Regions from separate parts of the Streptomyces phaeolivaceus genome, predicted to be linked through region 1. Evidence: riboswitches for the same ligand, from Rfam matches in the RefSeq annotation. Region 1 holds a riboswitch; the other holds the start of a gene.
What was found. Region 1 has a riboswitch for glycine ahead of gcvT (glycine cleavage system aminomethyltransferase GcvT). Riboswitches for the same ligand answer to the same signal wherever they lie in the genome.
Positions count from the first base shown of each region.

Region 2: another riboswitch for glycine. It lies ahead of gcvP (aminomethyl-transferring glycine dehydrogenase); the one in region 1 lies ahead of gcvT (glycine cleavage system aminomethyltransferase GcvT).

Region 1 covers NZ_CP045096.1:7,515,240-7,518,441, forward strand. Annotated here, with positions in the region: gene gcvH (glycine cleavage system protein GcvH) at 1-360, opposite strand, end outside; gene gcvT (glycine cleavage system aminomethyltransferase GcvT) at 479-1,630, opposite strand; glycine riboswitch at 1,819-1,917, opposite strand; gene F9278_RS34705 (AAA family ATPase) at 2,115-2,783, shown strand; gene F9278_RS34710 (enhanced serine sensitivity protein SseB) at 2,872-3,202, shown strand, end outside.
Region 2 covers NZ_CP045096.1:1,315,336-1,318,537, reverse strand. Annotated here, with positions in the region: gene F9278_RS06325 (DNA polymerase IV) at 1-612, shown strand, start outside; gene F9278_RS06320 (PRC-barrel domain-containing protein) at 763-1,131, opposite strand; glycine riboswitch at 1,256-1,352, shown strand; gene gcvP (aminomethyl-transferring glycine dehydrogenase) at 1,525-3,202, shown strand, end outside.

The sequences.
Region 1 (3,202 bases):
GACGTACTCGTCGGCGGAGAGCAGATCGTCCGGCTCCTGCGCGACGCGTACCTTGAACAGCCAGCCGCCCTCGAACGGGGCGGTGTTCACCAGCGACGGGTCGTTGACGACGTCCTCGTTGATCTCGGTGATCTCACCGGAGACCGGCGAGTACAGATCGCTGACGGACTTCGTGGACTCCAGTTCGCCACAGGTCTCGCCCGCGGTCACCGTGGAGCCCACCTCGGGAAGCTGGGCGTAGACGACATCGCCGAGCGCGTTCGCCGCGAACTCCGTGATGCCGACCGTCGAGACGCCGTCCTCGGCGCCCGACAGCCACTCGTGCTCCTTGCTGTAGCGCAGCTGCTGGGGGTTGCTCATGGCCTGAATTCTCCTGTACGCGGGGAGTGCTGATGAATGGGGGACTGCTGAAACCACTGCTGAGCAGCGGAAACGTGCGCAGGGTCACGCCTGGGGCGGGCGACCCGGCGCCCAGTGTCTACTTCCGCCGCTTGTAGAACGGCAGCGCCACGACCTCGTACGGCTCGTGGCTGCCCCGGATGTCCACACCCACACCGACGGTGCCCGGCGCGGCGTGCGTGGCGTCGACGTAGGCCATGGCGATCGGCCGGCCCAGCGTCGGGGAGGGCGCGCCGGAGGTGACCTCGCCGATCACCCGGCCGTCGGCGACGACCGGGTAGCCGGCGCGCGGCACCCGGCGGCCCTCGGCGACCAGTCCGACGAGCACCCGCGGCGGCGCGGACTCGGCGCGGGCGGCGGCCTCGGCGAGCGCGGTACGCCCGACGAAGTCGGCCGGCTGCCCGGACTTCTCGAACTTCACGACCCGTCCGAGCCCGGCGTCGAAGGGCGTCAGCGCGGTGGACAGCTCGTGCCCGTACAGCGGCATCCCCGCCTCCAGGCGCAGCGTGTCCCGGCAGGACAGCCCGCAGGGCACCAGGCCGACGCCCTCGCCCGCCTTGGTCAGCGCCTGCCACAGCTCGACGGCGTGCTCCGGATTCACGAACAGCTCGAAGCCGTCCTCGCCGGTGTACCCGGTGCGCGCGATCAGCGCGGGCACCCCGGCGACCGTGCCGGGCAGTCCCGCGTAGTACTTCAGACCGTCGAGGTCGGCGTCGGTGAGGGCCTTGACGATCCCCGGCGACTCGGGGCCCTGCACGGCGAGCAGCGCGTACCCGTCCCGGTCGTCCCGGACCTCGGCGTCGAACCCGGCGGAGCGCTCCACGAGCGCGTCCAGCACCACCTGGGCGTTGGAGGCGTTCGCGACGACCAGACAGGTCGAGGAACCGGCCTCGGTCTCCGCCAGTCGGTAGACGATCAGGTCGTCGAGGATGCCGCCGTCCTCGCGGCAGATCATGGTGTACCGGGCGCGGCCCGGCCGCACCCCGCCGATGTCGCCGACCAGCGCGTGATCGAGCAGCGCGGCGGCCCCCGGGCCGGTGACGGTGATCTCGCCCATGTGGGAGAGATCGAAGAGACCGGCCCGCGTGCGGACGGCCGTGTGCTCGTCGCGCTCCGAGCCGTAGCGCAGGGGCATGTCCCAGCCCGCGAAGTCGGTCATCGTCGCGCCGAGCGAGCGATGCAGGGCGTCGAGCGCGGTACGGCGGGGTGCGGTGGTGGGGCTGCTGCTCATCGGTGTGACGCTCCCAGGGCATGACGGACGACGGATGACGGGTGAGGAAAGTCCTCCCCATCTGTCATCGGAACCTGAGAGGTTCACCACGACCGTACGTACCGGTGTACGTACCGATGGCCGTGACTTGCACCGTGGGTGGAGCCGCCTCCCGCGAAGGGGAGATACGGCCCGCTTTTCAGATCTGCCTCGCCCGCGCGGTATCGGGGCCTGAGAGATTCAAGGGAGGGACTTGCTCCTTCGGCGCCCCAGCGAACTGTCGCTGGGAACTCTCCCGCGCGGATTCAAGCGGCCGGTATGCAGTTGGCGCGGACATCATCGCACGCATCGACGCGGTACGTCAGGGGGAGCTTTCAAGGCAGACACGGCGGTCCGTAGCACTCTTGTGGCAATACGAGGACTGAACCAGGAGGGATCGGGCATTACCTTCTCTTTACAGTCTGTGGGGATGGGACCTCTCATACCCCTGGGGAGGACGATCACGGTGAACAGGACCACGGCGTACGCGACGACGTCGGGCATCGCGATGCCCAAGCAGCCCGTCGCACCGGTCGGTGAGGCGTGCGGCCCGTTCCCGAGGGCGGTCGTCCGGGACCTCAGGGAGCGTGCGGGGCGCAGCCCGCACGGCCTGTCCTTCGGCCCGGTCGACCTGGTGGTGGTCACCGGGCTCCCCGGCAGCGGCAAGTCGACCCTGATGCGCCGGGCCGTCCCCGGCGTCCGGATCGACTCCCAGGACACCCGTGACCGCTTCGACGCGCGCTTCGCCCGCCATCTGCCGTACGCGGTCTACCGCCCCCTCGTGCGCCTCGCGCACTACGCGGGGCTGCGGCGCGCCCTCCGCTCGGGGGAGGGCGTCGTCGTGCACGACTGCGGGGCGCAGGCCTGGGTCCGCAGCTGGCTGGCGCGCGAGGCCCGCCGGCGCGGCGGCACACTGCATCTGCTGCTGCTCGACGTCACACCCGGTGAGGCGCGGGACGGGCAGCGGGAGCGCGGGCGCGGGGTGTCGCGGTACGCGTTCGCCCGGCACCGGGGGGCGATGACCCGGCTGCTGCGTTCGGTGGAGAAGGGGCGGCTGCCCCAGGGGTGCGGGGCGGCGGTGATCATCGACCGGGCCGCCGCGGACGTTCTGAAGCGGATCGACTTCGTGGGGTGAGCCCGGAGCCGCGGGGGGCGCGCTCCCGGGCCGGAACCAATTAAGGTGCAGCTACAACAGCATCACGGAGCAAAGCGGTAGGCAGCAGATGGACTTCCCGGCGGACTTTCCGGCACAGGCGTATCCCCATGGGCACGGCGGGTGGCCCGGCAACGAGCTGGAGGAGGTGCTGTCCGCCTCGCTCGGGGTGCCCCAGGCCGGGGCACGAATCGTGGAGGTGCTGGCCCGCAGCTTCGTCTGGGTGCCGCTGCCGGAGGGCGGCGGTCCGCGGAGCGGTCAGCTGGACCTGCCGACCATGGAGTTCGACGGGCAGGCGTATGTGCCGGTCTTCAGCTCCGAGGAGCAGTTCCGCCAGGTCGTCGGCAGCCACATGTCGTACACGATCGCCCCGGCCGTCGAGTTCGCGCGCGGACTGCCCC
Region 2 (3,202 bases), 6.2 Mb from region 1:
TCGGTGGAGGACACCTACGACGTGGACATCCATGACCGGGTGCGGGTGCGGATGGAGGTGCGGCGGCTCGCGGACCGGTGTGTGCGGAGGTTGCGGGGGGCCGGGCTGTCCGGGCGGACGATCGTGTTGAAGGTGCGGCGGTACGACTTCTCCACGCTGACCCGGTCCGAGACGTTGCGGGGGCCGACGGACGACCCGGCGGTGGTGCGGGAGGCCGCGGGGCGGCTGCTGGAGGCCGTGGACACGACGGGTGGGGTGCGGCTGCTCGGGGTCGGGGTCAGCGGGCTCGCCGACTACACGCAGGAGGATCTGTTCGCGCAGGCGGCCGGGGAGCCGGAGCTTGTGGAGGAGGAGACGGTGGACGCCGAGGTGCCCGTGGTGGAGGCGGGCGCGGGTGCGGTCGCCGAGCGGCAGTGGAGGGCCGGGCACGACGTGCGGCATGCCGAGTACGGGCACGGGTGGGTGCAGGGTAGCGGGCTGGGGAGGGTGACCGTGCGGTTCGAGAGACCGGACGATGTGGGGCCTGGGCGGGTGCGGACCTTCAGGACCGATGATCCGGGGCTGGAGCCGGCGGAGCCGTTGCCGTTGGTGTCGGGTGCGGTGAGGGGCTGAGGTCGCACGGCACCGCCGGGGAACGACGCTGTGGCTCGGCGCCGTCGCGGCGGGATGAAGAGGGGCATGGCTTGAGGAGGGCGGGGGGCAAGAGGATGAGGTGGGGCGGGAGCAGGACGGGGGTGGCCGGTGGGGAGGCGGGGGCCGGGTTCAGGGGTCGTCCTGGCCTGTCACGTTGCCGAAGTTGTGGTCCGCGGGTGGCGGTGGGGCTATGTCCAGGCCGTAGTGGTGGTAGAGCTGGAGTTCCTGTTCGGGGGAGAGATGGCGGCCCACGCCGAAGTCGGGGGCGTCCTTGATGAGGGCGCGGTCGAAGGGGACGTGGAGGGTGCCTTCGGCGAGGTGGCTGGGCTCCAGGGGGACGAAGGCGTCCCGGCCGAAGAAGCCCATGCGTATCGCGGCCCACTCGGGGACACCGGTCGCGTCGTCGAGATAGACCTCGTCGACGGTGCCGATCTTGCTGCCCTTGCGGTCGAACGCCTTGCGGCCGATCAGATTGCGCGGATCGATGTCGGTCTGCACGGGCCCTCCAGGTGGTCGCAAAGGGGTGGCGCGTCGTCTCTCACCACTACGAAAAGCCACATCGGGGGCGGCGGCCACTCGAAGACCCGTGCGTTGACCGCGCTGATACGCTGGCAGCGGCTGTCGACCCCGTGCGGGAGAGTCCTCCGGACACCATCCGGAGGCGCCGAAGGAGCAACTCCTCCCCGGAATCTCTCAGGCTCACGTACCGCACGGACGAGGTCACTCTGGAAAGCAGAGCGGGTGTCATGGCATCCGCTCTCACCGACGGTGAAAGCCGGTTCGTACCTGGACCGGTGAAGCTCTCAGGTTGAGATGACAGAGGGGGAGGCCGTCGGGGCACCCGTGCCGTGGTGCCCCTCGAAGGTCGTGTCAGACCAGGAGGCCTCCGTAATGACCGCCCATCGCATTCCGCTCTCCGAACTCGAACAGGGAATCCCCTTCGAGCGGCGCCACATCGGCCCGGACGTCGAGGCACGGGCCAAGATGCTCGCGCACGTCGGATACGGCTCGCTCGACGAGCTGACGGCCGCCGCGGTCCCGGATGTGATCAAGAACGCCGAGGCGCTGGATCTGCCGGGCGCGCGCACCGAGGCCGAGGTGCTCGCCGAGCTGCGGTCGCTGGCGGACCGCAACCAGGTGCTCGGCTCGATGATCGGGCTCGGCTACTACGGGACCTTCACACCGCCGGTCATTCTGCGGAACGTCATGGAGAACCCGGCCTGGTACACCGCCTACACGCCGTATCAGCCCGAGATCTCCCAGGGGCGGCTGGAGGCGCTGCTCAACTTCCAGACCGTCGTCGCCGAACTGACCGGGCTGCCCACCTCCGGGGCCTCCCTGCTCGACGAGGGGACCGCCGCCGCCGAGGCCATGGCGTTGTCCCGGCGGATGGGGAAGAACAAGAAGGGGCTCTTCCTCGTCGACGCGGACGCGCTGCCGCAGACGATCGCCGTGATCGAGACCCGGGCCGAGCCGACCGGGGTCGAGGTCGTCGTGGCCGACCTCAGCCAGGGGATTCCGGCCGAGATCGCCTCTCGCGACATCAACGGGGTGCTGCTGCAGTACCCGGGCGCCTCCGGTGTCGTACGTGATCTGAAGCCGGTGATCGAGCAGGCGCACGCGCTCGGCGCGCTCGTCACCGTCGCCGCCGATCTGCTGGCACTGACGCTGCTCGCCTCGCCCGGTGAGCTGGGTGCGGACATCGCGGTGGGCACGACACAGCGGTTCGGTGTGCCGATGGGCTTCGGAGGGCCGCACGCGGGCTACATGGCCGTAGGGGAGAAGTTCGCACGCAGCCTGCCCGGACGGCTCGTCGGGGTGTCCGTGGACGCGGACGGACACAAGGCGTACCGGCTCGCCCTGCAGACGCGGGAGCAGCACATCCGCCGGGAGAAGGCGACCAGCAACATCTGTACGGCACAGGTGCTGCTCGCCGTGATGGCCGGGATGTACGCCGTCTACCACGGGCCCGAGGGGCTGCGGACCGTCGCCCGGCGTACGCACCGCTACGCCACCGTGCTCGCCGCCGGGCTCGCGGCCGGTGGGATCGAGGTCGTGCACGGGGCGTACTTCGACACGCTCACCGTGCGGGTGCCGGGACGGGCCGGTGAGGTCGTCGCCGCCGCGCGGGAACATGGCGTGAACCTGCACCTCGTGGACGCCGACCAGGTGTCCATCTCCTGCGACGAGACCACGACCAGGGCGCAGCTGGGCGCCGTATGGACCGCGTTCGGGGTGGAGGGCGACGTCGAGGCGCTCGACTCGGCCGCCGAGGACACGCTGCCCGAGGCGCTGCTGCGCACGGACGACTACCTCACGCACCCGGTCTTCCACGACCACCGCTCCGAGACCGCGATGCTGCGCTATCTGCGCCGGCTCGCCGACCGGGACTACGCGCTGGACCGGGGCATGATCCCGCTGGGCTCCTGCACGATGAAGCTCAACGCGACCACCGAGATGGAGCCGGTGACCTGGCCGGAGTTCGGGCAGCTGCACCCGTTCGCGCCCGCCGGGCAGGCGCAGGGGTATCTCACGCTCATCCGTGAGCTGGAGGAGCGGCTGGCGGAAG